2 regions of the Pseudactinotalea sp. HY158 genome follow, and region 2 is predicted to be linked to the other one. Evidence: predicted binding sites of a transcription regulator. Region 2 holds the regulator's gene; the other holds the start of a gene.

Region 1 (15,308 bases), 830 kb from region 2:
ATCACCTCGGCCATGGCCTCGGTGTCGTCGCGGGCACCCTCGCCGTCCGCGCCGCGGATGTTGAACCGGCGGTATTCGCCCTTGCGGGGCAGGCCGTCCTCGAACACGACCATCGAGGCCACCTGGTTGGTGCCGCCGGTGTGGGAGACGTCATAGCACTCGATCCGCAGCGGCGAGGTGTCCAGGTCGAGGTGCTCCTGCAGGTCCGCGAGCGCCTGCGAGCGGGCCGTCAGGTCGCCGGCGCGGCGGGTCTTGTGCAGCGCGAGGGCGTGGTCGGCGTTGCGACGCACGGTCTCGGCCAGGGCCCGCTTGTCGCCGCGCTGCGGGGTGCGGATGCGCACCTTGGCGCCCCGCTTGGCGGTGAGGAAGCGTTCGAGCTCGGCGTGATCGGTCGGCTCGGTGGGGACGAGGATCTCCTTCGGGGTGGCGTCGCGGTCGCCGGCCGGGGCGTCCCCGTAGACCTGCAGGAGCAGGATCTCGACGAGTTCGGCCTCCGAGGCGTCCTCGACCCGCTCGGTCACCCAGCCGCGCTGGCCGCGCACCCGGCCCTCCCGCACGTGGAACACCTGCACGGAGGCCTCGAGGTCGTCGGCGGCCATCGCGAAGATGTCGGCGCTCGTGCCGTCGGAGAACACGACGGCGTTCTTCTCGACCACCTTGGTCAGCGCGGCCAGGTCGTCGCGGAGCCTCGCGGCCCGCTCGAAGTCGAGCTCCGCCGAGGCCTCCCGCATCTCGGCCTCGAGCCGGCGCGTGTACGGTCCGGTCGCCCCGGCCATGAAGTCGCAGAACTGCTCGGCCAGGTCGCGGTGATCCTCGGGGCTGATCCGGCCCACGCACGGCGCCGCGCACTTGTCGATGTAGCCGAGCAGGCACGGCCGGCCCGACTGCTCCGCGCGCCGGTACACCCCGGCCGAGCAGGAGCGGATCGGGAACACCCGCAGCAGCAGGTCGACGGTCTCCCGGATGGCCCACGCGTGGGAGTACGGCCCGAAGTAGCGGGTGCCGGGCTTCTTCGCTCCGCGCATGACCTGCGCGCGCGGGATCGTCTCGCCCATGGTGACCGCGAGGTAGGGGTAGGACTTGTCGTCGCGGTACTTGACGTTGAACCGCGGGTCGAACTCCTTGATCCACGCGTATTCGAGGGTGAGGGATTCCACCTCGGTGGCCACGACGGTCCACTCGACGCTCGCGGCCGTGGTGACCATCTGGAAGGTGCGCGGATGCAGGCCGGCGGGATTCTGGAAATAGGAGGAGAGCCGCTGCCGGAGCGACTTCGCCTTGCCCACGTAGATGACTCGGCCGACCGCGTCGCGGAACTTGTACACCCCGGGCTCGGCGGGGATCTCCCCCGCCTTGGGGCGATAGGTGGACGGATCGGCCATACCCGACAGCCTAGTTCGCGCTAGCGTGTGGTCATGAGCGGCGTGCACTCCTACACGGTGAACGTGCTGTGGACCGGGGCCGGGACGTCCGGCACCGAGTCCTATACCTCCTACGCCCGCGACCACGAGGTCGTGGTCGCCGGGAAGCCCGCGATCGAGGGGTCCTCCGACCCGGCCTTCCGCGGCGACGAGTCCCGCTACGCCCCCGAGGAGCTCTTCGTGGCCTCCCTCTCGCAGTGCCACATGCTCTGGGCGCTGCAGATGGCCGCCCGCGCCGGCGTGCGGGTGGTGGGCTACTCCGACCGGGCGATCGGCGCGATGCGCATCCAGTCGGTCGGCGGCGGCCAGTTCATCGGCGTGACCCTGCATCCCCAGCTCACCGTCGCCGACGAGGTGGACGAGGAGGCCGTGGCCCGCATCCACGCCGACGCCCACGCGTACTGCTTCATCTCCCGCTCGGTCAACTTCCCCGTGCGGATCTCGCCGGTGACCACGATCGTCGCCGCGCCCGAGCAGCCCTGAGCCACCGGCGGGCCTCACCCGACCAGCATCCTCGATGATCCCCGAACACGGTGTTCCCCGAACACAGTGGTCCCCGAACACAGAGAGCGGACATGATCCCATGAACGATTCCAAGCAGGGCGAGGCCTGGTACGAGGAGTTCAAGGTCGCGGGCGACAATCTCGTGGCGAAGGTCAAGGAGCTCGTCGCCGAGGGGAACGTGCGCCGGGTCTACATCAAGAACGACTCGGGGCGCACGCTGCTGGAGATCCCGCTCACGGCCGGGGTCGCGGTCACAGCGGCCGCCGCGATCCTCGCCCCGGTGCTCGTGGCCGTCGGCGCCGTCGCGGCGCTGCTCACGAGCGTGACCGTGGGCGTCGAGCGGGTCGGCACGAGCGAGGGCGACGCACCCGCCGACCCGGACGACGAGGCGGACCTAGGCCACTCCTAGCGTCACTGGCCGCTCAGCGACTCGAACCCGTCAGGCTGTGGCCGTCTCGATCTTCTGCGCCTTCGACGAGGCACCCGCCTCGTGAGCCTCACCGCTCGGCGCGAGCCGCTCCCTCACTGAGGCGGTGACATGCGCTCGGCGGCGGGGTCAACCTGGACCACAATGTGACACGAAGCGGTCCGAGCGCTGAACGAATATCCGGACTCGAGGCACTGACCGACCTGCGCGGGCATCCGCTGACCCCGAATATCCTGGCTAGCCTGACCCGGCCGGTCGAACGGTAGATCGTGCACCGAAATCCGCCGGGGGCGGTGCCAGAAGCACCATTCGGTAGGCGAAGTCAGGCCGGAAGGTCATCCTCAGGCCGTGGCGGCCTTGACCTTCGCCGCCTTCGCCTTCACGGCCGCCGCGGACTTGCGCGCGGAGCGCGCCTTCGGGCGGGCGAGGGCCGCGACCGGGGTGACGGGCTTGAGCTCGGGTGAGGAGCCGGCGTCCAGAATCTCGGCGATGAAACGGCCGGTGTGACTCGCGGGCACGGCGGCCACCTGCTCGGGCGTGCCCTGGGCGACCACCGTGCCGCCGCCGTCGCCGCCCTCGGGCCCCATGTCGATGAGCCAGTCGGCGCTCTTGATCACGTCGAGGTTGTGCTCGATCACGATCACGGTGTTGCCCTTGTCGACGAGCCCCTCGAGCACGTGCATGAGCTTGCGCACGTCCTCGAAGTGGAGCCCTGTGGTGGGCTCGTCGAGCACGTACACGGTGCGCCCGCTCGAGCGCTTCTGCAGCTCGGAGGCGAGCTTGACCCGCTGGGCCTCCCCGCCGGAGAGGGTCGGGGCGCTCTGCCCGAGCCGCACGTACCCGAGGCCGACGTCCACGAGGGTGGTGAGGTGGCGGGCGATCGCCGGCACCGCCGCGAAGAACTCGGCCGCCTCGGCGATCGGCATGTGGAGCACGTCGGCCACGGACTTGCCCTTGAAGTGCACCTCGAGGGTCTCCCGGTTGTAGCGCGCGCCGTCGCAGACCTCGCACGGCACGTACACGTCGGGCAGGAAGTTCATCTCGATCTTCAGGGTGCCGTCGCCGGAGCAGGCCTCGCACCGGCCGCCCTTGACGTTGAAGGAGAATCGGCCCGGCGTGTAGCCGCGCACCTTCGCCTCCTCGGTCTCGGCGAAGAGCCGGCGCACGTGGTCCCACACCCCGGTGTAGGTGGCCGGGTTCGAGCGGGGGGTGCGCCCGATCGGGCTCTGGTCGACGTGCACGACCTTGTCGAGGTTGTCGATCCCCGTGACCCGCTTGTGCCGCCCGGGCACGAGCCGGGCGCCGTTCAGCTCGTTCGCGAGCACCTGGTAGAGCACCGTGTTCACCAGGGTCGACTTGCCCGAGCCGGACACGCCGGTCACCCCGATGAAGCAGCCGATCGGGAACTTCACCGTGATGCCGCCGAGGTTGTTCTCCCGCGCCCCCTCGACCGTGATCCACCGGTCGGGATCGGGCCGGCGACGCGCGTCGGGCAGCTCGATCCGCCGGCGGCCGGCAAGGTAGGCGCCCGTGAGCGACTCGGTGTTCGCGAGCAGGCCGGCGACGTCGCCCGAGTGCACGATGTGTCCGCCGAGCTCACCGGCACCGGGCCCGATGTCGACGATGTGGTCGGCGGTGCGGATCGTGTCCTCGTCGTGCTCGACCACGATGAGCGTGTTGCCGAGGTCCCGCAGCCGCGTCAGCGTGTCGATGAGGCGGCGGTTGTCGCGCTGGTGCAGCCCGATCGAGGGCTCGTCGAGCACGTAGAGCACGCCCACGAGCCCGGACCCGATCTGGGTGGCGAGCCGGATCCGCTGCGCCTCGCCGCCGGAGAGCGTGGCGGCCGCCCGGGCGAGGGTGAGGTAGTCGAGGCCGACGTCGAGGAGGAACCCGAGGCGGGCGTGGATCTCCTTGAGCACCTGGGCCGCGATCGCCGCCTCCCGCTCCCCCAGGGTCAGCTCGTCGAGGAAGACCTTGGCCGAGCGGATCGGCAGGTGCGTGAGCTCGGCGATCGACTTGCCGCCGACGGTCACGGCAAGCACCTCCGGCTTGAGCCGCGTGCCCCGGCACACGGGGCACGGCACCTCGCGCATATACCCCTCGTACTTCTCCCGCGACCACTCGGATTCGGTCTCGCCGTGCCGGCGCTGGAGGAAGTCGATCGCGCCCTCGAACCCGGTGGAGTACTGACGCTCGCGCCCCCACCGGTTCTTGTAGCGCACGTGCACCTTGTGATCCTTGCCGTAGAGCACGGAGTCCTTCGCGCGCTGCGGCAGGGCGCGCCACGGGGTGGTCATGGAGAAGCCCAGGTCGTCGGCGAGGGCCGTGAGCACCCGCTCGAAGTATTGACTGTTCGTGGACGCCCACGGCGCGACCGCGCCCTCCGCGAGGCTCAGGTCCTCGTCCGGAACCACGAGCTCCGGGTCGACCTCGAGCCTGGTGCCGATGCCCGTGCACTCCGGGCAGGCGCCGTAGGGGGCGTTGAAGGAGAACGTGCGCGGCTCGATCTCGTCCAGCGCGAGCGGGTGCTCGTTCGGGCACGCCCGCTTCTCGGAGAAGCGCCGTTGCCGGCCCTCGTCGCCGGGGTCGAGGTCGACCAGGTCGATGATCACGAGGCCCTCGGCGATGTCGAGCGCGGTCTCCACCGAGTCCGTGAGCCGGCGCCGGATGTTCTCCCGCACGACGAGCCGGTCGACCACCACGCTGATCGTGTGCTTGATGTTCTTCTCGAGTACCGGCGGCTCGGCGAGGGAGATCGTCTCACCGTCGACCTGCGCGCGGGAGTAGCCGCGGGTCTGCAGGTCACGGAACAGGTCGGCATACTCGCCCTTGCGGCCCCGCACCATCGGCGCGAGCACCTGGAACCTCGTGCCCTCGGGCAATTCGCGCAGCTGGTCCACGATCTGCTGCGGCGTCTGCGCGGTGACCCGTTCCCCGCACACCGGGCAGTGCTGCGTGCCGGCGCGGGAGTAGAGCAGCCGCAGGTAGTCGTACACCTCGGTGATCGTGCCCACCGTCGAGCGGGGGTTCCGGTTCGTCGACTTCTGGTCGATCGACACCGCGGGCGAGAGCCCCTCGATGAAGTCGACGTCCGGCTTGTCCATCTGCCCGAGGAACTGGCGCGCGTACGCGCTGAGAGATTCGACGTAGCGGCGTTGCCCCTCCGCGAAGATCGTGTCGAACGCCAGCGACGACTTACCCGAACCGGACAGGCCCGTGAAGACGATGAGCCGGTCCCGGGGAAGCTCGATGCTGACGTTCTGGAGGTTGTGTTCACGCGCGCCGCGAACCACGAGGGAGTCACTCACGGCGTCCATGGTAGACGCCCGAACGCGGCTCGTACAGCCGTTCGAACCTCGTGTGCCTGCTTGCGGCGGTCACCGCACCGGCCGCGCCCCGGGTCGCGAGGACGGGAGTAGCATCCGGATCGTCATCGGTGGGGCGGTCCGCCCCGCCCTCCACGCAACGCTTTCGAATGGACGACGCAGCTCATGTTCGTAGTCACGTACACCTATGACCCGGTCACCGCCGAGACGGCCGACCGGGTGCGCCCCGACCACCGCGCGTTCCTCGCCGCCCTCGCGGCCACCGGTGAGCTCGTGGCCTCGGGGCCGTGGCTCGACGGAGAGGCGGGAGCGCTCATCCTTCTGCGCGCCGACTCCCGCCAGGCGGTGCTCGACCTCCTCGAGGCAGATCCGTTCCGTGCGGCCGGCGTGATCGCCGAGCGCACGGTGCGGGAGTGGAACCCGGTCATCGGGGTCTTCGCCGAGTAGCCACTCCGGCCGCGGCGCCGTCGAAGCAGCGTCAGGCCCGAGACACCGTGAGGCGCCCTTCAGCGCCGCCTTCGACGACCGAACGAGCCACTCTCTCTCGTGGCTGCGGCCCCACCGCGAAGACGGTTCACGCCAGGCTGGCTCGGCGCAGGGTCACAGTCCGGAGGGCGGCGACGGGGGCCGATCGGCGAGGATGGCCTCGAGGTCGGCCTCGCTGGGGTCGACGTCACTGTCGGCATTGCCGTATTCGTAGTCGAGGGCGTCCATGAAGGCCTCGTCGAGGTCGTCACGGCGAGCCCGCGAGTCCGGTCCTGCCGCAGTGTTCGGGTGACCCCGGTGAGCTTCGAGATCCGTGCGAGCGGCGGGGTTCTCGCGTGCGCCGAGCGCCGTGTCGGCCTCGAGTCCCGGGGCCTCCTCGAGTCCCGGGAGAGTCTCGTTGCCCGGAAGAGTCCGATGAGCCGGGCGATCCGGGCGAGCCGGGCGATCCGGGCGATCCAAGTCCGGCTCGCGGCCGGAAACGGCGCCGAGCGCCTGGAGGTCCGGGAGCGCCTCGTGGCTCTGGGGTGCGCCGGGCCCCTGGAGGCCCTGGAGCGCACGGAGGTCACGGCGGTGCCAGGCCTGGTCGGTGACCTCGGTCGTGCCGGTCGGGGTGCGTAGGAACCGTAGGCCCATGGGGCCGCTCCAGTAGTAGGTTCCGGGTCCGAGCGTGACGTAGGACCAGGAGCCGCGTCCCTGCGGCTGCCCGGGATGGTTGTGGGTCTTCCAGCGATGGTGCCGGCGGCACAGGCTCGCGAGGTTGCAGGTGCAGGTGGGCCCGCCGGCCGGGTCGCCCTGGGCATCGGTCTTCCAGGGGTCGATGTGGTCGGCATCGCAGGCCCGCGCCGGGCGGGCGCACTTGGGGAAGGCGCAGGTTCGATCGCGTAGGTGGAGGTGGTCCTTGATCACGTCTCCGGCGGCATAGCCGGTCACTTCGTGTTCGGTTTCGAGGTCGATGACCGGACGCACGAATATCTGCGGCCCCCACGACCCACCAGACCCGCGCGGCCCACCGGACCCCCACGGCCCACCGGACCCGCGCGGCCTATCAGAGCCCCGTGGTCCGTCAACGGGCGCGCTGTCGGGCATGGCCGCGTCGTGGGGCGCGGTGAACATGGCCGCGACCTCGGCGGCGGTGATCACGAGCCCGGGCGGGATCCCCGGCCCCTCAATGCGCACGGGTTCACGGGCCAACCGCCCCGCGACATAGGCCGGACCGGTGGCGTGCTCGGGACAGGCCGTTCCTGCCGCGCCCGCGCAGGAGCCATCGACAGACGCGCCGCCGGCGGGCAGGCCGCCGTGATGGTGATCGGGATGATCAGGGGATAGGCCGCCGGGCCGGCGATCGGGACAGGCCGCGCCGGCTACGTGTTCGGGATCGGCCGTGCGCGGCGGATCAGAGCACGATCCACCGGCGGATAGGCCACCGTGATGACGATCGGGATGATCAGGGGATGGGCCGTCGGGATGACGATCGGGTGGTCGGCTTCCAGAATGAGGATCGGGTCGGTCGGGTGGCCTGCCGTCGGGCCAGAATGCGGAGGCGTTCATGTGCAGGTACATGACGACCTTCGCCCGCGGCACACCCCGACCCGACCACGCAGGCCCGCAGGACACACCACCGCCCGCAGCGGTGGCAGGCGCCTCGCCGGTCGGGTCCGCCGCAGCTCCGGCCGCCGCCGCTCCGGGCGCGCCTCCCACGGCTGGACTCGCGCCCGTGCCCGCGGCCATGACGTTGGTGCCGCCCGTGCAGTCCGGCGCCCCCGCCGCCGGTCCCTGAGCCTGCCGGGTCCCCCGGGCCTGCTGAACCTGCTGGTCTGGCTGCCCTGCGGTGAGGTCGAGGGCGTCCTGTCGGGCCGGTTTGGGGTGGTGGGTGGCGGCGATGATGCCCTCGAAGGTGAGGGAGCGTCGGGCATCGAGGACCTCACCGGATCCGGCGGCCTTGAGTTGCGCGGCCCCGAAGACCAGGCTCTGCTCCAGATCGAGGGCCGCGAACGTGGACACGATCGCGTCGATGCGGCCGGTGCCGTCGGTGCCGATATGGACATCGGCCCGGCGCGGATCGGCCTGCGCCCGCTGCAGGTCGGCGTACTGGTCGGGCATGTGGGTGATCATCGCCTCCCGCACCAGACCCTTGATCGCGTATCGGCCCCGGATCGCCCCGGCGGCAGCGACCTGGACATCGACGAACCGGGCCGCCTCCACAGTCAAACCGAGGGTCTGTTCGGCCACGAGCCGGGCCGTGTGCGCCCGGGTACGCCCATCGAGCACCCGCCCATACAACAGCGGCAGGCGTTCGGCGACCTCGAGGGCTTCGAGGAGCATCGCCTGGGCGGCGTCGGTGGAGAAGCCGGTCACGGCCGCGAACCAGTTCGCCACCGAATCACAATACGAGACCCCCAGGGCCAGATCGGTGTGGCACGACCACGCCCCGCACTCTTCGGTGACCGGGCTGCGCTGGGCGATCTCGATCGCCAGGAAGAACAGATCGGCCTCCGCACCCGCCTGGACCTTGCGCACCTGGCGGACCCGGTCCAGTACCGCGTCCTCGGACGCGATCGAGGCGATCTCCGCTCGCCTCGCTCGCATCTGCCGGGCCGCCTTCGTGCTCATGAAACAACCCTAGAACCGAGCACCGACATTCACCCCGGACAGCGGGACGACGGGGACGACGGCCCGGATCCCGCGGGAACCCGGGGAACCCACGGAACCTCGAGGCCACCGTGAGACCTCGGGGAGGCGGCCGGCAGTAGGTCGGGCACGCCGGCGGGGAAGGCGAGGGGTCAGACCGTCGGGTGCTCGATCGTCTTGGACTTGCCGACCGTGAGCGAGAGCACCGTGGTGACCGCGAGGATCCCGAGAATGAGCACGAGCGAGAGCGTCGTCGGAATCTCCGGGACGCCGAGCACCGGCTCGCCGCCGTTGATGAACGGCAGCTCGTTCGTGTGCAGCGCGTGGATCACGAGCTTGGCGCCGATGAGGGCGAGGATCGCGGCGAGCCCGTAATTGAGGTAGACGAGCTTGTCGAGCAGGCCGTCGATGAGGAAGAACAACTGGCGCAGGCCGAGGAGCGAGAACGCGTTCGCGGCGAAGATGAGGAATACGTGGTCGGTCAGGCCGAAGATCGCGGGAATCGAATCGACCGCGAAGAGCACGTCCGCCGAGCCGATCGCGATCATCACGATGAGCATGGGGGTGATGTACAGCTTGCCCTCGATGCGGTGGAACATCCGGTCCTGCACGTAGTTCGGCGTGGTCGGGAAGATCCGCCGGGTCCAGCGCAGAATCGCGTTCTCGTGGTATTCACCCTCGGTGCTCGAGGTGCGCACCTGCGAGTACGCCGTCCACAGCAGGAACGCCCCGAAGATGTAGAAGACGAACGACCACTGCTCGATGGCCGCGGCACCGATGAAGATGAACACGGTGCGCAGCGCGAGGGCGATAGCGATGCCGAGCAGCAGCACCTTCTGCTGATTCTCCCGTGGCACCTTGAAGCTCGCCATGATGAGCACGAACACGAACAGGTTGTCGACACTCAGCGACTTCTCGGTGATGTACCCGGCGAAGAACTGCTGCCCGTAGTCGTGGCCGCCCGTGATCCACACGATCACCCCGAACACGAGCGCGATCGCGATGTAGACGACCGACCACGTCGCGGCCTCCTTCATCGACGGCGCGTGCGGCGTGCGCACGTGCCCGACGAAGTCGACAGTGAGCATGACGAGGATGAGGCCGACCGTGGCGGCCCAGGCCCAGAGTGGCACGTCGAACATTCAAGCCTCCGGTGGATAGCGGGATTCACCGGAGGTCTCCCCCACCCTTCGGGGCCGATGGTGCCGAACCGGTCCGAGACCGATCGTGTTGACGACATCACCGCTTGCGGGGTACTCCCCTCCAACTGCGAGCAGGATACCCCATCTGTGGAATCACGCCCGCGGGCGCTCCCCCGCCCCGGCCCTCACGACACCGGCCGGCGGGTCGAGATGGTCGAGCAGGTCGAGGACGGCGGCGGCGGACCGGCTGCTCGCGAGCCCGAGGCCGTCGTGGAAGTCCTCGCCCGCGCGCGGGCTGCACAGGTCGGAGATGCCACGGACCGAGACGAAACGCTCGACGCCGAGCACGTGACAGGCCTGGGCGAGCGCGGCGGATTCCATGTCCACGGCCAGCGCCTGCGGGATCCGGGTGCGGATCCGGGCGGCGAGCTCGGCGCCCACGAAGGACGAGCTCGTGACGATGAGGCCGCTGTGCGCGTGCGCGGCGGTCTCGCCCGGGGCCGGCGCGACACCGGACGGGTACTCGGGCGGCATGCCGGGGACCTGCCCGAACTCGTACCCGAACTCCCGGGCGTCGACGTCGGCGTAACGGTAGGACCGCCCGAGCACGACGTCGCCGACCGACACCGTCTCCGCGAGGCCGCCCGCCGAGCCGAGGCTGACGACGGTTCCCGGCCACGGCCCACTCCCCCGAGCGCTACGGCCGACATCCCGCAGCCACGCGGTGAGCGCGGTGGCCGCGTTGACGGCGCCGATCCCCGTGGTCAGGAGCGTGCCGTTGCGGCCGGCGACGGTGATCGGGGTGTGGGTCGCGCGCGCGGTGGGCCCGGCCTGCTCGGGGCCGACGGCGTCGCTCCGGTGGCGTACGGCGGTGGCCTCCTCGGTCATCGCCGCGAGCAGCAGGAACTCACTCACCGGCGAAGACCGTTCCCCACTCGTCACGGGCGGCGAGGAAGCGCGAGACCGCCGCCTGGGCCGCCTCGAGACTGTGGCTCGCGGCCCAGCCGCACTGCGCCTCGTTCGCGGCCGGCACCGCCGTGGCGGCCAGGATGTCGCGACACGCGCTCTCGAGAACGGGAGCGATCTCGTCGACCGTGCGGGCGCCGTCCATGAGCAGATAGAAGCCGGTCTGGCAGCCCATCGGCGAGATGTCGATGACGCCGCGGGTGTGGTCGCGCAGGAATCCGGCGAGCATGTGCTCGATCGAGTGCACGGCGGGCATCTCGAGGTGGTCGACGTTCGGCTGGCAGAAGCGCAGGTCGAACTTCGTGACGGCGCTGCCGCCCGTGAGCGTGAGCCGATCGGCCACACGGATGTACGGCGCGGCGACCGCGGTGTGGTCGAGTCCGAACGATTCCGGTTGAGTCATGGTGTACCTCCTGGGCGCCACTGTATTGCGTCGCCGGCCCGGGCCCGGCCCTCAGTCGAAGGAATAGGCGAACCGGAACACCCGCTCCGGGTCCCACCGCTCCTTGATCGCGTCGAGGCGGGCGCGGGTCGGCGCGTCCCACGCCGCCCGGGCGCGCTGCGTGGCGTAGCCCTGGAAGTTGATGAGCGAGCCGCCCGTGGCCCAGGGCGCGAGCGCGGCGAGGACCGCGGCGCTGCCCGCGTCCACGGCGGGGCGCAGGGGCGGTGGATACGCGCCGACGACCGTGACGTTGTACGCCGCCTCCCGCCCACCGACGGCGGACGCCGCACCCTGCTCGCGGGCGAGCGCGCCGCCGAGGTGTCGCAGCTCGACCACGACGAGCGGGAGGTCGGCGCCCGGGCCGGCCGCCTCGAGGAGTGCGTCGATCGCGCCCGGGGGCAGGTCGCGCAGGGTCATGCCCTCGTCGCGGGCCGGCATCGGCTCGGTCGGATCCCGGTGCACCGAGGCGATGTCCACCGAGGGGTATTCGGCCACGAGATCGACGATCGGGGTCCCCGCGGCGAGCATCGGCGCGAGGAGTTCGGCGCCCCGGGCCGGGTCGCCGACGTGGACGAACCGCAGGTGCACGCTCAGGCGGCCCCGCAGCGGCTCCGGCACGACCGGCACGTCGGGCAGGCGCAGGAGCGCGGCCGAGGCGGTGACCGAGTCGGGCAGGGACGGCGCCCAGTCGCCGAAGGCGTGGAGGATCCGTTCCGCCTGCTCGCCCGGGAAGTACACGCCGCCGCCGTAGTAGGTCGGAGCGGTCACGAGGTCGAACTCGAGTTCGGTCACGATGCCGACGTCCGGTTTGCCACCGCGCATCGCCCAGAAGAGGTCGGGTTCGCGCTCCGCGTCGATCTCCAGCTCGCGGCCGCCGGCGTCGATCATCCGCAGCCGGCGCACGCCGTCGGAGTTGAAGCCGAAGGTCCGCCCCATCGGGCCCGTGCCGCCGCCGAGGGTGTAGCCGACCACTCCGACGGCCGGCGTCGAGCCGCACAGGCCCATGAGGCCGTGGGCGGCCGCGACGGGGAGCAGGTCCTGCCAACGGGCCCCGGCGCCGACCCGGGCGGTGCGGTGCGCGGGATCCACCTCGACGCCGCGGAGCCGGTCGGTGAGCACGAGCAGGCCGCCGTCCATCGGCTCCCCCTTGCCGTGGCCGGTGGCCTGCGCGCGCACCCGGAGGCCGTGCTCGGCCCCGAAGTCGATCGCGGCACGGATGTCGGCGGCGTCGGCCACCCGGACCACGACCTCCGGTCGGTGCTCGGCGGCCGGGTTGAACCCGGAGTGCGCGGATGCGTACCGGGGGTCCTCCCCCGTGAGCACGTCGCCTCGAACGTGTGAGCGTAAGCCGGATAGTGCAGTCATCCGCCGTCCTTCCACCGCCCCTCAGCGTAATTCCGCGGCGGGGCCCGCGTACAGCCCCGCTTCGCCCGCGACGCCTCAGATACCTCGCCGACGACGACGGCCCGCCCCGGCGGATGCCGGGACGGGCCGTATCGATCGAACTCGCCGCCGCCGACGAGGCTCGACGGTGATGTCAGCCGCCTACTTGCTCGACCCCTGGGAGACCGATCCCTGCAGCTGACGCTGGAAGAAGATGTAGAACACGAGCACGGGAACGACCACGATGACGAAGGCCGCGAACATCGAGCCGAAGTCCACCGCGTAGCCGGCGCTCACTGCGTAGCGGGCGATCGACTGGGTGAGCACGTAGTTCTCCTGCTTCGTGTTGAGCGCGACGGGCAGCAGGTACTGGTTCCACAGGCCGAGGAAGTTCATGATCGTCACCGCGGCGATGCCGGGCTTCGCCATGGGCGCCATGACCTGGAAGAACGTGCGCCACTTCCCGGCACCGTCGATCTGGGCCGCCTCGCTGATCTCGGTGGGCAGCCCCTGGAAGAACGCGTAGAGGAAGAACACCGTGAACGGCAGGGCGAACGCCACGTAGGTGAGCGCGAGGCCCGGGAGGGTGTTGAGCAGGTACATGTTCTGCAGCACGAAGAACAGCGGCACCACGGCGAGGAAGATCGGGAAGGTGAGCCCGGCGAGCATCGCGTAGTAGATGAGCCGGCTTCCGAAGAACCGGAAGCGTGCGAGCACGTAGGCACACATCGCCCCGAGCAGCATCACCGCGATGAGCGCGGTGCCGACCACGAAGATCGTGTTGAGGAACGAGCGCCCCATCCCCTCGGAGACCCACACCGTGTAGTAGTTGGAGAAGTGCCACTTCTCCGGCAGGCCGAACGGCGAGGACAGCACCTCGGTCTTGCCCTTGAAGGACTGCAGGAGCACCCAGAGCATCGGGGCGACCACGATGATCGACCAGATGATGAGCACGCCGTGCGAGATGGTGGCGACGGCGCGGTCGCCCTTGCCCGTGATCGCTCCGTCGTGCGTGCGGGCGTGTGCGGAATCGGTCTGGCTGGTCATCGCTTCGCCTTCCTGTTGCCGCCTCCGGTGAGGTAGTTGACCGAGAACACCAACGCCGCGAACAGCAGCGTGATGACGGCCAGGAACACGCCGATGGCACTCGCGTACCCGAACTTGAAGTCGTTGAACGCCACCCGGTAGAGGTACTGGGTGATCACGAGGGTGCTGTATTCGGGCCCGCCCGTGGAGTTGAGCACGCTCATGTAGGCGAAGGCGTCGAGGGCGAAGATCCCGAGGTAGATCCAGGCCGTCTGCACGTTCTCGCGGATGAGCGGGATCGTGATCGAGATCGCGGTGCGGAACCGGCCCGCGCCGTCGAGCCGGGCGGCCTCGTACGTCTCCGCCGGCACGTCCTTGATCGCGGCGATGAACAACAGCATGTAGAAGCCGATGAGGCCCCACATGATGACGAAGATCGACACGGGCATCGCCGTGGTCTTGTCCCCGAGCCAGGCGAACCCGGCGAAGCCGTCGAAGCCGAGCTCGACCAGCAGACTGTTGACCAACCCGCCGTTCGGCAGCAGCACGAGTTGCCACAGCAGCCCGATGGCGACGCCCGGAATGGTGTAGGGGAAGAAGGAGACGACCCGGTAGAAGCTCGACCCCTTGAGCCCGCGGATCTGCCCCTTCGAGGCGCCGCCGACGGTGATGAGCGTGGCGAACGTCAGGGCGATGATGAGGATGAGGGTCGGCACGACCGCCAGGAGCAGCACGCTGTTCCCCAGGGCCTTCATGAACAGGTCGTCGTTCAGCAGGCGCTCGAAGTTGTCCAACCCGATGAAGTTCATGGAGGCCGTGAGGCCGTTCCAGTCGGTCAGCGAGTAGTACGCCGCCTGGATGAACGGCCAGATCACCAGGAAGAGGAACACCGCGAGCGGCACGCCCAGGAACACGAGGAAGAACGAGATACTGTCAAAACTGAAGTCGCGGCGGCTCCGCCGCCGAGGCACGACTGGTGCCTCGGCAGCGGAGGTGCGGATGTTGTCAGTCACAACACTCCGATCGATCGGTCAGGAAGATTCGGAACACGTCAGGAGATCTTGACCTTCTCGATCGAGTCGTCCTCACGGGTCTTGTCGGTCAGGCCCTGCAGGTCGGAGGTGAGCTCCTCCACCGACTTGTCCCCGCTGAGGAACGAGTTCATGTAGACGAGCTGGTCGGTGTTCATTCCGTACAGGTTGATGAACTTGATGGTGAAGAAGCTGTTGTTCGCATCGGCGAGCATCTTGCCCTGGGACTGCAGCGCCGTCGAACCGAAGCCGTCTTCCGGCACGGTGTCGAGCACGATCGTCGGGGCCTTCTTCTCCTTGGCGAAGTTGACAGCCGCCTCCTTCGACAGCATGGTCCGGAGGACCTCCTTGCCTCCGGCGATGTTGTCAGCCTGCGAGGGCACGCAGAACGGCTCGCCGGCCTCCGCACGCAGGCCCAGCCCACCGGGGTTCGCAGTCAAGCTCAGGTCCGGGACGGCCCGCATCTGGAAGTCCGGGGCAGTGGCGTCCTTCATCTCGTTCTCGATCCACGAGCCCGAGGGGTAGA
Region 2 (15,308 bases):
TCCACGCGCGGGTGGACGCTCGCGCTCGCGGCAGCGATCGTCGCGGCGGCGGCCGCCGCCGGGATCGTGCTCACCCGCCGCCGGGATCGCGAGCGGCGGGCCACGTCGATCTCAGCCGCCTGGGACCATGCGCTGCGCATGCTCGGCCGGTCCGGGCTGGACGACGTGGACGCGCTCACCCCGCTCCAGGTGGCCGCGCTGGGGGCCGATCGACTCGGCGAGCTCGAGACCGCCGACGGCGCAGCGGCGATCGCCGCGCTGCGCTCGCTCGCGGTCGCGATGAACGACCACCGCTACGGCCCGGCCGGATCGCGGGCCACTCCCGAGCAGGCGTGGCGGTGGGCCGACCAACTCGCCGCCGCGCTCGGCGGGTAGCGAAGGGCGGCTCAGCGGTCGCGGCGGCGCTTCTCCCACCGGTCGTCGAGGCGATCGAGGAGTGGGCGCTTGGACGTGGGCGCCTTGCCTCCGTGCGGCTTGTTTCCGCGCGGGCTCCCGCCCCGGCCGGAGTGACCGCGCGGATCGCTCGGAGGGCCACTGCGCCGCATCGCGAGGAGGACTCCGCCGAACATCGCAACGAAGCCGAGCGAACCGAGCCAGATGTGCCCCGAGGCGACGCCTCCGATGAGTCCGCCGAGGCCGAGGAGTACGATGAGGACACCGATCGCCACAGTCAGCGGTCGACGCGGCCCCTGCCGCGAGATGACCTCGACGAGGCGGGGGTCATCGGAGCGGAGCTGCTGCTCCAGCTGCTCCAACACGCGCTGCTCGTACTCGGAGAGTGGCATGTCGGCTCCTGACGGGTCGCTCGGCATCGGGGATCGGTGCTTTTCTCTAGGATAGTTCCCCTTCGCCGTTCTCGGTACCCGGACCGCGGACCAGTGAGCCAACTCGCATCGCCTCCGACCCGAATCTCGCCCGCACCTCGTCCATCGCCCGTTCGGCGTCACGCCGTTCGGGACCCGGATCGTCGAATGCGGCTTGGATCGCGACGGTCGCCGCGGGCTGCAGCGACTCGCACCGGATCCCCAGGAGCCGCACGCCCCGGCTCAGGCCGCTCATCCCCGCGAGCAGGGCCTTGGCCGCCCCGTACAGCTCGTGCGCGACGTCGGTGGGGGCCGCGAGCGTGCGGGAACGGCTCAGGGTGGTGAAGTCGTGCATGCGCACCTTGATGGAGACGGTGCCTCCGAGCACCTCGGCGGCTCGCAGCCTCGCGGCACAGCGGTGCGCCTGATCGAGGAGCGCGGCGTTCAGCTCGTCGAGGTCGGTCAGGTCCGTGGGGAAGGTCTGCTCGTGCCCGATGGACTTCTCCGCGCGCACGGGTTCGACCGGGCGCGGATCCCTTCCCCACGAGAGGTCGTGGAGCCGCTCCGCGCCGCGGACGCCGACGAGGGCGGCGAGGCGCGCCACCGGGGTCTCGGCGAGCGCGGCGACCGTGGTGATCCCCGCCCCGGCGAGGCCCGCCTCGGTGCGCTCCCCCACGCCCCAGAGCGCGCCGACCGGGAGCTGGTGGAGGAAGTCGATCGTGGCCTCGTGCGGGACGAGGAGCATCCCGTCGGGCTTGGCGTGCTGCGAGGCGAGCTTCGCCACGAACTTCGTCGAGGCGATGCCGACCGAGGCCACGACGTGCAGTTCCGCGGCGATGCGGGCCCGGATGAGCCGGCTGATCCGACTGGGGCCGCCGATCCGCCGCCGCGCGCCGGAGACGTCGAGGAAGGCCTCGTCGATCGAGACCGGTTCGATCACGGGGGTGATGTCCCCGAGGATCTGCATGACCGACCGCGAGACCTCCCGGTAGCGGGCGTGATCGGGGCGGATGACGATCGCCCGGGGGGCGAGGATCCGGGCCCGGCGCATCGGCATCGCCGACCGCACCCCGAGGGCGCGCGCCTCGTACGTGGCCGAGAGCACGACGCCCCGGTGTTCCCCGCCGACGATGACCGGTAGCCCGCGCAACTCGGGGCGGTCGATCAGCTCGACCGCAGCGAAGAACGCGTCCATGTCGACGTGCAGGATCGGGGCGGAGGAGTCGTCCTCGCCCCAGTCGCGGCGCACGCCCGCGGCGCGGGGGGAGCGGCTCACGAGGCCTTCGCCGCCCCGTGGCCGTCGCGGGCGAAGGCCCGCCCGAACCGATCCGCACTCGGGGCCATCGTCCACGGCACGAGCGTCGCCGCCCGGCCGTCGAGCTCGCGCTCGACGGCGGCGACGAACTCGCCGGCGGCGGCCAGGGCCGCGGCGGCCCGCCCCGGCGGGAGCGAGTCGAGCTGCCCGGACTCGATGCCCGCGCGGATGGGCGCTCCCGCCGCGAATCGCTCCGCCCAGGGCTCCCACGGCCCGCCGCGCTCGGCCAGCTGCTCCCACACGCTGCGCAGGCGCCGCCGTCCCGTGGCAGAACTGCCCGCCGTCACGGCGGCCGCCGCCCGCAGCGCGGCCATGTGGGCGTGGAGGAAGATCTCGGTGTCGGCCCGCGCCCGCGCGGCGTCGTCGAGTTCGCCGTGGGCCCGGGTGAGTTGCCGATGCGCTGCGATGGTCATGATGCCCTCCCGACACCAGTATCGAACATCCGTTTGAACGAGTCAAGGGTTCCGGAGCGATCGGCCCCACCGGCCCGACCTACCCGATCAGCCCGAGCCACCCGATCGGCCCGAGCCACCCGATCGGCCCGAGCCACCCGATCGGCCCGATCGGCCCGGCGGCTAGGCTGCCCACGTGCCCCGTCGGTCGTCGTCCTCATCCCGCTCCCGTCGCTCCGGTTCGGCTGCCCGCGCCCGCCGCACGCCCCAGGGAGCGGACGGCTGGCCGGAGGGGCCCGTGGCCACCTCGTGCACCACCGTAGAACTGGCCTACGACATCGAACGCACGCAGGTGACCGTGCTCCTCGGCGGGGTCGAGAGCTCGCACCTCAACCTGCTCGACCCGGCCGACCTCACCTTCGAGTACATGCAGCACATGCAGGCGGTGATCCGCGCGGCCTTCCCGCCGGCGGGCCCGGGCGGCGCCCCGCGGCTGCGCGCGCTGCACCTGGGGGCCGCCGGTTGCGCCATGGCCCGCGCGATCGAGGCCGAATGGCCCGACTCGCGGCAGCTCGCCGTTGAGATCGACGGCCTGCTCGCGCAGTACATGCGGGAATGGTTCGAGCTGCCCCGGGCGCCACGGCTGCGGATCCGTGTGGGCGATGCGCGCGCGGCGGTCGACTCCCCGGGCCCCGCGCGCTATGAGGTCGTCCTGCGCGACGCCTTCGCCGATCGGGTCGTTCCCCAGCACCTGCGCACGGTGGAGTTCACACGTGCGGTCGCCGCCCGGCTGACCGAGGACGGAATCTACCTGGCCAACGTCGCCGACCGCCCACCCCTGCCGGTCGCGCGCCGGGAGGCCGCCACGCTGGCCGCGGTGTTCGCCCACGTCGGGATCGTCGCCGAGCCGGCCATCCTGCGCGGGCGCCGTTACGGCAACGTCGTGCTCGTCGGCTCCCACCGCCCGCTCCCCGACACCGCGGCGCGGCTCCTGCGCTCCATGCCCGTGGCGGCCCGCCTGGTCACCGGCCCGCAGGCGCTCGACTTCCTCGCCGGTCACCGCCCGTTCGAGGACCCGCCCGCCCCCTGAGCCGCCTCGGCCCCGAGTCGCCCGAGTCGCGAACGTTCGCCGGAGTCGCCGACGTCACCGCAGCCGCCGGGACCGCCGGAGCCGGGGACTCGTCGTCCATGAGAAACGACGACGGGCCCGTGACCAACCGGTCACGGGCCCGCCTCACGCCTGGATCAGACGGCGCGAACGCTCTCCGCCTGCGGGCCCTTGGGGCCCTGGGTGATGTCGAACTCCACGCGCTGAGCCTCCTCGAGCGAGCGGTAGCCGTCGCTCTCGATCGCCGAGTAGTGCACGAAGACGTCGTCCCCGCCACCATCCTGGGCGATGAAGCCGTAGCCCTTTTCAGCGTTGAACCACTTGACGGTTCCCTGTGCCATGTTGCTGTGTCCTTCCGGGACTTTCTGTCGAGACGGACCGTGTGTCCGTCTCGCGGTGCCGCATTGCCTCGCCCACGTCGTGCTTTGGGTGATTATCCCGGGTGCTACGTAAGAGAAACTGGTGCAACTGCGGGACAGTCTTGCATGGACGCCGCGTGATCGCCACTATCGCGACGGGCGGCACACCGAACCGCCCACCAGGTGGACACCCGGATGCCGGGCCGAACGGCCCACCTCACTCCGCCGCCGGCCCCTGTGGCCCGAACTCGTCGCCGGAGTCGGTCTCGGACTCGTGGCCGGCGAGGAAGGCCTCGACCTGGGCCGCGATGTCGTCGGCGCTGGGCACGTCGACCGGCGCGGGCAGGGGGTGGCGCCCCTCGGCGACGGCCCGCTGGGCGTGCTCGTCGTAGTTGCGTTCGAGCGCATGGACGACGCCGCTCACCTCCGCCGATTCGCCCACCTGGCGGTCGATCTCCTCGAGCACCCGCACGCCCTCGGCCTCGAGGTCGCCGAGGGGCAGCGACAGGTCGCCGGCGCGCGAGACCTGCCGCAGGAGCTCGGCCGCCGCCTGCGGGAACTCGGTCTGGGCGAGGTAGTGGGGCACGTTGACGGAGATCCCGAGCGCGTCGCGGCCGCGGCGCCCCAACTCGTACTCGAGCAGCGCGGAGACCGAGGCGGGCACCTGGACCGAGCCGATGAAGTTCGGGTGATCGGCGATGAGGTCGCGCCGGGTCGCGTGGGCCGTCACGGTGAGCGGGCGCGTGTGCGGGACCCCCATCGGGATGCCGTGCATGCCGATGGTCAGCCGCACCCCGAAGTCGTCGACGATCGCCTCGACGGCGTCGACGAAGGAGTCCCACTGCAGGTCGGGCTCGGGCCCGTGCAGGAGAAGCAGCGGCTCACCCTCGTCGTCACGGAGCAGGTCGACCACGAGCTCGGGCCGGTCGTAGTCGGTGAAGGCGCCGTTCTCGAACATCATCGCCGGGCGGCGAGAGCGGTAGTCGAGCAGCTCGTCCACACGGAACGTGGCGACGCGCTCGCCGCCGAGGGTCGCGGTCAGGTGGTCGGCGGCCTGCTGACCCGCCTGGCCCGCGTCGAAGGCGCCCTGGAACGCGTGCACGAGCACGGCGACGGCCTCGGCCGGCTCCTCGGAGCGGACGAACAGATCACGGGGGTTGCGCGGGTTGCTCATATCGGGTATCACCTCGCTGGTCACAACACGTGGACGGCCTGGGACATTCCCCGCCCGTCGCCGCCCGGTGCGGGCCACGTCACACCCGCGCACGTGCCTGCTGGCGGACTTCCGGGCTCGATCCCGGCCCGCCGGATGGATAATAGACGGTCCGCCCCTGGCGGCGGAATTCCGGCCTCCCCTGCGCGTAAAGGACCCGTGATCGTGTCGGCTGCCGCTGATCCCCGACCCACGCCCACCCCCCTGACCGACGAACAGCTCCACCTCGACGAGGTCTACCTCCGGCTCGACGAACTGCGCGCCCACACCCGCGGCCGGCTCGCCCACGTGCGCCGCGAGGGCCCGAGCGGCTCGCCGCAGAACCGGAGCGAACGCGACGCCTTCGCCACCCTCTACGAGGACCGGCTGGCACAGCTCGAATCCGTCGAGGAGCGGCTCGTGTTCGGCCGGCTCGACCTGACCGACGGCGAGGAGCGCTACGTGGGCCGGATCGGCCTCTCGGACGCCGAGCACTCCCAACTGCTCACCGACTGGCGCGCGCCGGCGGCCGAGCCGTTCTATCAGGCGACCGCCGCCCACCCCGGCGGTGTGGTCCTGCGCCGACACATCCAGACGCGGCTGCGCTCCGTGGTCTCGATCGAGGACGACGTGCTCGACCTCGACGCCGTGACCGACCCCTCGCAGGTGGCCGGCCAGGGAGCCCTCCTGGCGGCCCTGGCCCAGCACCGCACCGGCCGGATGGGCGACATCGTGGCGACGATCCAGGCGGAGCAGGACGCGATCATCCGCTCCGACTCGGCCGGCGTGCTCGTGGTTCAGGGCGGACCGGGCACCGGGAAGACCGCGGTCGCCCTGCACCGGGCGGCCTACCTGCTCTACGCCCACCGCGAGCGGCTCGAACGCTCCGGGGTGCTCGTGATCGGGCCGACGCCGGTGTTCCTGCGCTATATCGAACAGGTGCTGCCCGCCCTCGGGGAGACGGGGGTCGTCTCGATGACGATCGCCGGCCTGCTCCCGGACGTGACCGCCACGGGCACGGAGCCGGACGAGATCGCCACGATCAAGGGCCGGGGCGTGTGGGCCCGGATCCTGCCGCGCGCCGTGCGGGCCCGGCAGCGGGTGCTCTCGGAGCGGCCGCTGCGCGTGGCCCGGGAGACCCTCACCCTGCGCCCGGCCGACCTGCGCACCGCGCAGGCGAAGGCACGCCGCACCGGCAAGCCCCACAACGAGGCCCGGGTGACGTTCGTGCGGCACATGCTCACCGCGCTCGCGCAGCAGTACGCGCAGGCCCTCGGCGAGGAGGTGGGCGAGGCCGACTGGGCGGAGCTGACCGAGGAGGTGCGCTCCGCGCGGGACGTGCGGGTCGCACTCAACCTCGCCTGGATGCCGCTCACCCCCGCCTCCCTCCTGCGGGATCTGTACACGAAGCCGCACCGGCTGCTCGAGGCCGCCCCCGAACTCGGCGCGCGCACCCGGGCCCGGCTCGCCTGGCCGGCCGATCGCGTGCCCGGCCCGGGCGGCGAGTGGCCGAGTGGACCCCCGCGGACGTGCCGCTCCTCGACGAGCTGGCCGAGCTCCTCGGGGCCGACGACTCCCTCGACCGTGAACACTCGCGCCGGGAGGCCGCCCGGCGGGCGGAGGCGGTGGCCTATGCGCAGGAGATGCTCAGCGCCTCGGGCGCCGGCGGCGGCATGGTGAGCGCCGAGATGCTCGCCGACCGATTCGACGGGGGCGCCGCCGTGGGCTCCCTCGCCGACCGGGCCCGCGCAGACCGGCAATGGACCTACGGGCACGTCGTCATCGACGAGGCGCAGGAGCTGTCGGCGATGGCCTGGCGTGCCGTGCTGCGGCGCAATCCGTCCCGGTCGATGACCGTGGTCGGCGACGTGGCCCAGACCTCCACCGCCGCCGGTGCCCGCAGCTGGGGCGAGGCGCTCGACTCCCGCCTGCGCGACGGCTGGCGGCTCGAGACGCTGAGCGTCAACTACCGCACCCCGGCCTCGATCATGGCGGCGGCCCACGCGGTGGCCGCGGCGGCCGACCCCGCCCATCCCCCCGCCACGCTCACCTCCGCCCGAGACGTCGAGGGGGCGCTGCGTCGTCATCACGCCCTCGACGCCCCCGCCACCACGGCCGCGGTGGTCGCGGCGATCCCCGCGGACACCGGCGCGATCGCGGTCATCGCGCCCGCCACACTCGTGGCGGACGTGGCCCGGACGCTCGGTGTGAGTCTCGACGGCGACCTGCGCGACCCTGTGGTGGTGCTCACTCCCGGGCAGGCGAAGGGCCTCGAATTCGATCACGTCGTGCTGGTGGAGCCGGCCCGGATCCAGCGGGAGGGGCACGGGCCGGGCGACCTGTATGTGGCGATGACGCGGCCGACCCGGCACCTCGACGTCGTCCACAGCGAGGAGCTGCCGGCCGGGCTCGCCTGACCGGCGGGGCGCGAGCGGGCGCCGTCCACTGCGTGATATCCGTTTGGTCCGATCGGCGGGATGGGTCATGATAGACGACGTGGTCAAGGCACTCCTTCTCGAAAGCATCCATCCGTTCGCGCGGGAATCCCTCGAAAAGGCCGGGGTGGAGGTGACCACCGCCAAGGGGGCGCTCGACGAGGACGAGCTCATCTCGGCACTGTCCGGGGTGCAGCTCCTCGGTATCCGGTCGAAGACGCACCTGACGTCGCGCGTGATCGCCGAGTCGCCCGACCTGCTCGCGGTCGGCGCGTTCTGCATCGGCACGAACCAGATCGACCTGCAGGCCGCGGCCGAGGCCGGCGTCGCCGCGTTCAACGCCCCGTTCTCGAACACCCGCTCCGTGGTCGAGCTGGCGCTCTCGGAGATCATCGCGCTGACCCGCCGCCTGACCGAGAAGGACAAGGCGCTGCACGCCGGCGTCTGGGACAAGTCCGCCACGGGCTCGCACGAGGTGCGCGGGCGCACCCTGGGCATCGTGGGCTACGGCAACATCGGCACCCAGCTGTCCGTCGTGGCCGAGGCGCTCGGCATGCGCGTCATCTTCTACGACACGGCCGAGAAGCTCGCCCTGGGCAACGCCCGGCGGATGACCTCGCTGGAGGACCTGCTCGCCGAGGCGGACGTGGTCACGCTCCACGTCGACGGCCGCCCGGGCAATGCCGGGATGTTCGGCCCGCCGCAGTTCCGCGGGATGAAGGACGGCTCGATCTTCCTCAACCTCTCCCGCGGGTTCCTCGTGGACTACGCGTACCTGCGCGAGGAGATCCTCTCCGGCCGACTCGCGGGCGCGGCGGTCGACGTCTTCCCGACCGAGCCGAAGGTGCAGGGCGACGCGTTCGACTCGGAGCTGCGCGACCTGCCCAACGTCATCCTCACCCCGCACGTGGGCGGCTCGACCGAGGAGGCGCAGGCCGATATCGGCAAGTTCGTCTCGGCGAAGCTGCGCGACTACTTCACGCTGGGCACCACGAACCTCTCCGTCAACGTGCCGGCGCTCGTGCTCGAGACCCCGCGGGGGTCGAACGTGCGCGTGACGCACCTGCACCGCAACGTTCCCGGCGTGCTGGCCGGCATCAACCAGGTGCTCTCGACCGCGGGCGCGAACATCGAGTCCCAGGTGCTCGGGACCGTGGGCCACCTCGGCTACGCGGTGACCGACGTCTCCTCCCGGCTCGCGGCCGAGGCCGTGGCGGGCATGGAGCAGATCGACGGCACCATCCGGGTGCGCGTGCTCACCCCCGCCGGCGCCTGAGTCGCCCGGAGCGGACACACACAGCGGGGACGCCCGACCACCCGGGGGGTGGCCAGGCGTCCCCGCTGGTCTGCGGCAGGTGGCGCTCAGCCGGACTTGCGGCGGAACATCCGCCTCCCCTCGGCGCCGGTCACCTCCGAGCCGTGGATCGACCCGGTGTTGGAGCGGCCGTCGGCCCGCGCATGCTCGGTCTCCTTCTTCCGTTCGAGCGCTGCGCGCATCTTCGCCTTCGCGTCGGCGTATTCGTCCTGGTTCTCAGCCATCTGAGCCTCCTAGTGACCTGTCTGTACCGGGGTCCGGCTGACCCACTCCCCCCAGCTTGCCAAGGACGGTCGCGGCTGCCCAGCTTATTGACGGCGTGGCCCGCGTCGGCCCGGCCGCGCCCGGGTCGGCCGGGACCGGATCGGACCGGATCGGCCCGGATCACTCGGGGCCCACCCCCGATCGGTGCCGATAGGGTCGGGGCATGTACACCCCCGCAGCTGATCGATATGACCGGATGCCCATGCGTCGCGCCGGACGCAGCGGCTTGGACCTCCCAGCGATCTCGCTGGGCCTGTGGCAGAACTTCGGCGACAACACGCCGCTGCAGCGCCAGCGCGACATCATCCTGCACGCGATCGACCAGGGGATCACGCAGATCGACCTGGCGAACAACTACGGACCGCCGCCGGGGTCGGCCGAGCGCAACTTCGCCCGAGTGCTCCACTCGGACCTCGCCGGCCTGCGCGACCAGCTCGTCGTCACGACGAAGGCCGGGTACGACATGTGGCCCGGGCCCTACGGCCAATGGGGCTCCCGCAAGTACCTGCTCGCCTCGCTCGACGCCTCCCTCGACCGACTCGGCCTGCCGTACGTCGACATCTTCTACAGTCACCGATTCGATCCGAACACGCCGCTGCGGGAGACGATGGGGGCCCTCAAGACCGCGGTCGACTCGGGCCGGGCGCTGTACGCGGGGATCTCCTCGTACTCGGCGACCCGCACTCGCGAGGCCCTGGCCGTCTGTGCCGACATCGGCCTCGACCTGCTCGTGCACCAGCCGTCCTACTCGATGCTCAATCGCTGGATCGAGGAGCCCGACACCTCGGGCGAGAGCGTCCTCGACGTGCTCGGGTCGGCGGGCATGGGCTCGGTCGTGTTCTCCCCGCTGGCACAGGGACTGCTCACCGGAAAGTACCTGCACGGAGTCCCGGAGGGCTCTCGGGCCGCGCGGCACGGTTCGCTCCGCTCCGAGCATCTCAGCGAGCAGAATCTGACGGCGATCCGTTCACTCCACGAGGTGGCTCAGGCGCGCGGCCAGAGCCTGGCGCAGATGGCGATCGCCTGGGTGCTCCGCGACCCGCGCGTGACCACCGCCCTCGTGGGCGCCTCGAGCGTGGAGCAGCTGAGCGACACGCTCGGTGCGCTGGCGAACCTGGACTTCACGGCGGACGAACTCGAGCGCATCGACCGCTTCGCGCGCGACGGCGACATCAACATCTGGGCCCGCTCGAGCGACGCCTGAGGGCGTCACCGCCGCGCTGCGGCGAGAGCCGATCAGGGGGTCTCGGGCGCGGGCTCGTCTCGTTCTCGTCGCAGCGTGGAGATCGCGTCCTCGAAGTCCGTGAGGGAGCTGAAGCCCTGGTAGACGCTGGCGAAGCGCAGGTAGGCCACCTCGTCGAGATCCCGGAGCGGGCCGAGGATCGTCAGGCCGACCTCGTGCGCGTCGATCTCCGCGGCCCCCGTGCTGCGCACCGCCTCCTCCACCTGCTGGGCGAGCAGCGCGAACTGATCCTCGCTCACCGGGCGGCCCTGGCAGGCCTTCCGCACGCCGGCGATGACCTTGTCACGACTGAACGGCTCGACCGCGCCGGAGCGCTTCATCACCGACAGGCTCGTCGTCTCGAGCGTGGTGAAACGCCGACCGCAGTTGGGGCATTGACGCCTGCGCCGAATCGAGGAGCCGTCCTCGGCGGTTCGCGAATCGACGACTCGCGAGTCGGGGTGTCGACAGAATGGGCAATGCACCCGTGCACCATCCCTTCGAATCACATATCTGTAACTCCGGGAAACGCTACGGGTTCCACCCCGCCGGTGCAAGTGGAGTTCCGCCCCGCCGGTGCACGTCGGGCTCCGCCCCCGGTGCACGTCGGGCTCCGCCCCGCCGGTGCACGTGGCCGCGGTGGCATGCTCAGCCCGCCGCCACGGGGACGAGGAGGCTCTGGCCGCCGGTGAGGGCGGAACCGTCGAGGGAGTTGAGCGCGCGGATCTCCTCCATGAGCGGCCGCAGGTCCGCGCCCGGCTCGGCCACGGCGCCGGCGATCTGCCAGAGACTCTCGCCGGACTCGACCGTGACGACGTCGGTCGCCGCGGGCACGTCTCCGCCGGACTGCACGAGGCCACCCACGAGCGATCCGAGTCCGACCGCCAGGGCGAACCCGGCGCCGACCAGGACCCGCTGGCCGCGGACGGTCAGCTGGGAGAAGCTCCGCCGGCGCGCGGGGCTCGCCGCGACGGAGTGCGTGGCTACCGAGTGCGTGGCTACCGAGTGCGTGGCTGCCGCATGTGACAGCGACCGCGGCGCAGACGAGGGCACCCGCGCCGGAGCCCGCGTAAGCGTCGGCGTCGGCTCGATCCGGCCGACCGGCCGGTTGACGATGCGGCCGACGGGCCGGGAGACCACGAGCGAGAGCGCCTCTCCCACGTGCTGGTGGAGCCCGGTCCGAACGGCCGGGGCGGCCTCACGTCGAGGCTCGACGGGCGCCCGGGTCGGGAGCGGGGTGGTCACGGGTGCGGTCGCGGGGACGGTGGTGGAACGATGCGGGAGCGACCGGATCGGGAGCCGGGCGGCGACATCGCCCGCTCCGCTCCCGCGGCCGGGAGCACGGTCCTCGGCCCGCTCCGGCGATTCGCTCCATTCGGGCAGGAGCACCATGTGGGCCCGGCGGGAGCGGCGCGCGGGGTCGGTCGGGCGGGGTCCCCGCTGCGGGACTGCGGCGGGGAGTGGGCGGCCGGCACGGTGGGGCTTCGTTGAAGCTAGAACACTCATCGTCGTTCCTCTCGAACGTCCGTTCGTCGTACGCTTGTACGAAGATAACAGGAAGCCCGGCCGATGTCGACACGCGGTTCGAACATATGTTTGGCGAACCGGTGTCTGCGGCCGTAGGCTGATCAACATCACGACCAAGCTGAGCACCGACCACCGACATCCGATCGACCCGTTCGGATCTCCGGCGCCGGGAGGTTCGCGGCGTGGCCACGCCCCGGTCCCGGGCCCCCGGCCGGAACGGAACGAAGGAGAGTCCATGAGCCCCACCGCCGAGACCGGGCGCCCCGCCGCCGATCTGACCGAACGGCAGGCGCGGATCATGGCGTGCATCCGCGACTCCCTGAGCGAACGCGGCTACCCGCCCACGATGCGCGAGATCGGCGAGGCCGTGGGACTCGCCAGCCCGTCGTCCGTCAAGTATCAGCTCCAGGTGCTCGAGGAGAAGGGTCTCCTCCGACGCGACCCGATCGCGACCCGGGCGATCGAGCTCATCGATCCCGACGGTTCCGTCGGCACGGACGCGGCGGACGCCCCCTCGACCGAGGGCGCGCCGACCTTCGCCACGAACGAGGGCGCCGTGACGGTCGAGCCCTCCTTCGTGCCGGTCGTGGGACGAATCGCGGCGGGCGGGCCGATCCTGGCCGAGCAGGCCATCGACGACGTCTTCCCCCTGCCGAAGCAGCTCGTCGGCGACGGCGAACTCTTCCTTCTCAAGGTGGTGGGCGACTCGATGATCGAGGCCGCCATCTGCGAGGACGACTGGGTCGTGGTCCGGTCACAGTCCGTGGCCGAGAACGGCGAGATCGTCGCCGCCATGATCGACGGCGAGGCCACGGTCAAGACGCTGCGGCACGCGGACGACGGCCGCTGGCTCCACCCGGCGAACCCGAACTACTCCCCCATCGACGGCACCCACGCGGTCATCCTCGGGCGCGTCGTCGCGGTTCTGCGCGCACTCTAGCCGCCCGTTTCTTCGCGCCGGCCCCCCCGCTCCTGCTGGGGCGCGGGGACGAGGCTCAGGAGCCCTCGCGCAGCCGGGTGAGGGCGGCCCGCACGAGCGCAGGGTCGGTCGTGGGCCACAGCGGAGGCAGGGACGCCGCGAGGAAGCTGCCGTAGCGGGCGGTCGCGAGCCGCGGGTCCAGGACCGCCACGACGCCGCGGTCACCCACCCCCCGGATGAGCCGACCGGCCCCCTGGGCGAGCAGGAGGGCTGCGTGCGCGGCCGCCACCTGCATGAAGCCGTTGCCGCCGCGGGCCTTGACGGCGTCGGAACGCGCCGACATGACCGGGTCGTCCGGCCGCGGGAACGGGATGCGGTCCATGAGCACGAGTCGGCACGTGTCCCCCGGCACGTCGACCCCCTGCCACAGGGTGAGCGTGCCGAAGAGGCAACTGGCGTCGTCCTCGATGAATCGACGCACGAGCGAGCCGATGGAGTCCTCGCCCTGGACGAGGATCGGCACCTCGAGCCGTTCGCGCATGACCTCGGCCACGGCCTCGGCGGCCCGGCGCGAGGAGAACAGGCCGAGCGTGCGCCCGCCGGCCGCCGTGATCAGCTCGGCCACCTCGTCGAGGAGCTGGTCGCTCGGGCCCTCTCGCCCCGGTGGCGGCAGGTGCTTGGCCACGTAGACGATGCCCTGGGCGCGGTAGTCGAACGGCGAGGCGACCTCGATTCCCTCGTAGTCGCCGGCGAGGCCGATCATGGCGGCCACCGGCTCGAACCGCCCGCCGAGGGTGAGAGTGGCGGAGGTGCACACGACCGCCTTCTCCCCGAGCAGCTCCCCCGCGATCCGCCCCGCGACCTCGAGCGGGGCGACCATGATCCGGGGAGCCTCGCCGGCCTGTCGGGGCGCCTCGCACCAGACCACATCACGGTTCTCGGCGATCGAGTCCGACAGGAGTCGGTCGGTCACCTCGGCGAGTTCGACGAGGGCGGAGCGGGCCATGAGCGTGCCACCCTGGTCGCCCTTCCCCGCGCCGCGACTCTCCCGCAACGCGGTGAGCACCTCGCGGGTGCCGGCGTCGATCGCGCGGGCCGCCGCGTTCACCTCGATCGGCAGCCCGCGGGGCCATCGGCCCGGCTGCGCGTGGGCCAGCGCCTCCCGCAGGGCCGCGGCCCCCTCGTCGAGGGCGGTCGTCGCCAGGCCCGCGTGTCGGCGCGCGAGCCGGGCGACCCGCTCGACCGCCGCTCCGGAGAGCTCGACCGTCGCCTGGGAGGTGACCCGGGACGGCAGTTCGTGCGCCTCGTCGATGATGAGCACATCGTGCTCCGGCAGGGCGCGCGGGGAGCCCGAGGCCGCGACCCCGAGCATGGCGTGGTTCGTGATCACGACGTCGGCCTCCCGCGATCGCCTGCGCGCCGCCTCGGGGAAGCACTCGTCGAGGAGTGGGCACTTCTGACCGAGGCACTCGAGCGCGCTGATCGAGACCTGCCGCCAGGCCCGGTCGCTCACGCCCGCGGGCAGGTCGTCGCGATCCCCGGTCTCGCTCGTGGCGGCCCAGTCGCGCAGCCGGAGCACCTGGGCGGCGAGGCCGCTCCGCTCCCGGCCGCCCTCGCCCGGGTCCGACTCCCCGGCGGGCGGCGCATGGTCCTCCGCCCGCAGGCCCTCGCTCGAGAACAGCGCCTCCTCCTCATCGGGGTAGCCGCCGGCGAGCTTGTGCTTGCACAGGTAGTTGTGCCATCCCTTGAGGAGCGCCACCTCGGGTGCGCGGCCGGCCGCGGCGGTGACGACCGGCTCGAGCCGCGGGAGGTCGACCCCGACGATCTGTCGTTGGAGCGCCAGGGTCGCCGTGGACACGACGGCCCGCTCCCCGGTCCGGATCGTGTGCAGCAGCGTCGGCAGCAGGTAGGCGATGGACTTCCCGGTGCCGGTGCCCGCCTGTACGAGCAGCCGGCCGCCCCCGGCGACGGCGGCCGAGACCGCCCGGGCCATCTCGTGCTGGCCCTCCCGCCGGGATCCGGCCATCGCCGAGACGACGGAGTCGAGCACCTCGTCCACGTCTGCGCCACTCACCCGCCCATCCTCCCAGGTTCGCGGTCGGCGCGAACGTGCGTCCACGGATCGTCCCCGCCGGGGGCCCAAGAGCGTTAGGATGTCCTGTTAACGATGTCAATCGCTTGATTCCGGCCATCTCGCCACCTGGCTCCGGTCGGAGCACACCAGAAAGGATCGTCCGCCATGACGACTGCCGGGCCCTCCCACTCACGTCGACGGGGCACGTCGCGGCCCACGATGCACGATGTCGCTGCATTCGCGGGCGTGAGCCACAAGACGGTCTCCCGGGTAGTCAACGGTGATCCCTACGTCAGTGACGACATGCTAGCGCGCGTGACCGCCGCGATCGATGCCGTCGGGTATCGCCGCAACGAGTTCGCGCGCCAGCTGCGCCAGGGCTC

The links. The regulator LexA, encoded in region 2, represses DNA repair genes until DNA is damaged. The targets are predictions, from matches to a motif close to TCGAACANNTGTTCGA.
Region 1: uvrA (excinuclease ABC subunit UvrA) is a predicted target of LexA. The motif match lies at 5,690-5,705, and genes of this name have one in related genera.

The regions. Positions count from the first base shown of each region.
Region 1 covers NZ_CP045920.1:1,482,287-1,497,594, reverse strand. Annotated here, with positions in the region: gene uvrC (excinuclease ABC subunit UvrC) at 1-1,382, opposite strand, end outside; gene GCE65_RS06650 (OsmC family protein) at 1,416-1,904, shown strand; gene GCE65_RS06645 (DUF4342 domain-containing protein) at 2,005-2,334, shown strand; gene uvrA (excinuclease ABC subunit UvrA) at 2,694-5,669, opposite strand; gene GCE65_RS06635 (YciI family protein) at 5,844-6,125, shown strand; gene GCE65_RS06630 (HNH endonuclease signature motif containing protein) at 6,279-8,774, opposite strand; gene GCE65_RS06625 (TerC family protein) at 8,945-9,934, opposite strand; gene mtnN (5'-methylthioadenosine/S-adenosylhomocysteine nucleosidase) at 10,088-10,849, opposite strand; gene GCE65_RS06615 (S-ribosylhomocysteine lyase) at 10,842-11,303, opposite strand; gene GCE65_RS06610 (FAD-binding oxidoreductase) at 11,355-12,665, opposite strand; gene GCE65_RS06605 (carbohydrate ABC transporter permease) at 12,888-13,772, opposite strand; gene GCE65_RS06600 (carbohydrate ABC transporter permease) at 13,769-14,764, opposite strand; gene ngcE (N-acetylglucosamine/diacetylchitobiose ABC transporter substrate-binding protein) at 14,803-15,308, opposite strand, start outside.
Region 2 covers NZ_CP045920.1:2,313,857-2,329,164, forward strand. Annotated here, with positions in the region: gene GCE65_RS10210 (transglutaminase domain-containing protein) at 1-375, shown strand, start outside; gene GCE65_RS10215 (DUF3040 domain-containing protein) at 387-785, opposite strand; gene dinB (DNA polymerase IV) at 832-2,079, opposite strand; gene GCE65_RS10225 (SAV_6107 family HEPN domain-containing protein) at 2,076-2,531, opposite strand; gene GCE65_RS10230 (spermidine synthase) at 2,809-3,600, shown strand; gene GCE65_RS10235 (cold-shock protein) at 3,756-3,959, opposite strand; gene GCE65_RS10240 (proteasome assembly chaperone family protein) at 4,195-5,151, opposite strand; gene GCE65_RS10245 (hypothetical protein) at 5,356-6,849, shown strand; gene GCE65_RS17100 (hypothetical protein) at 6,813-7,586, shown strand; gene serA (phosphoglycerate dehydrogenase) at 7,654-8,880, shown strand; gene GCE65_RS16275 (DUF5302 domain-containing protein) at 8,967-9,143, opposite strand; gene mgrA (L-glyceraldehyde 3-phosphate reductase) at 9,347-10,387, shown strand; gene nrdR (transcriptional regulator NrdR) at 10,420-10,890, opposite strand; gene GCE65_RS16280 (LysM peptidoglycan-binding domain-containing protein) at 11,054-11,650, opposite strand; gene lexA (transcriptional repressor LexA) at 12,168-12,872, shown strand; gene GCE65_RS10275 (ATP-dependent DNA helicase) at 12,928-14,925, opposite strand; gene GCE65_RS10280 (LacI family DNA-binding transcriptional regulator) at 15,145-15,308, shown strand, end outside.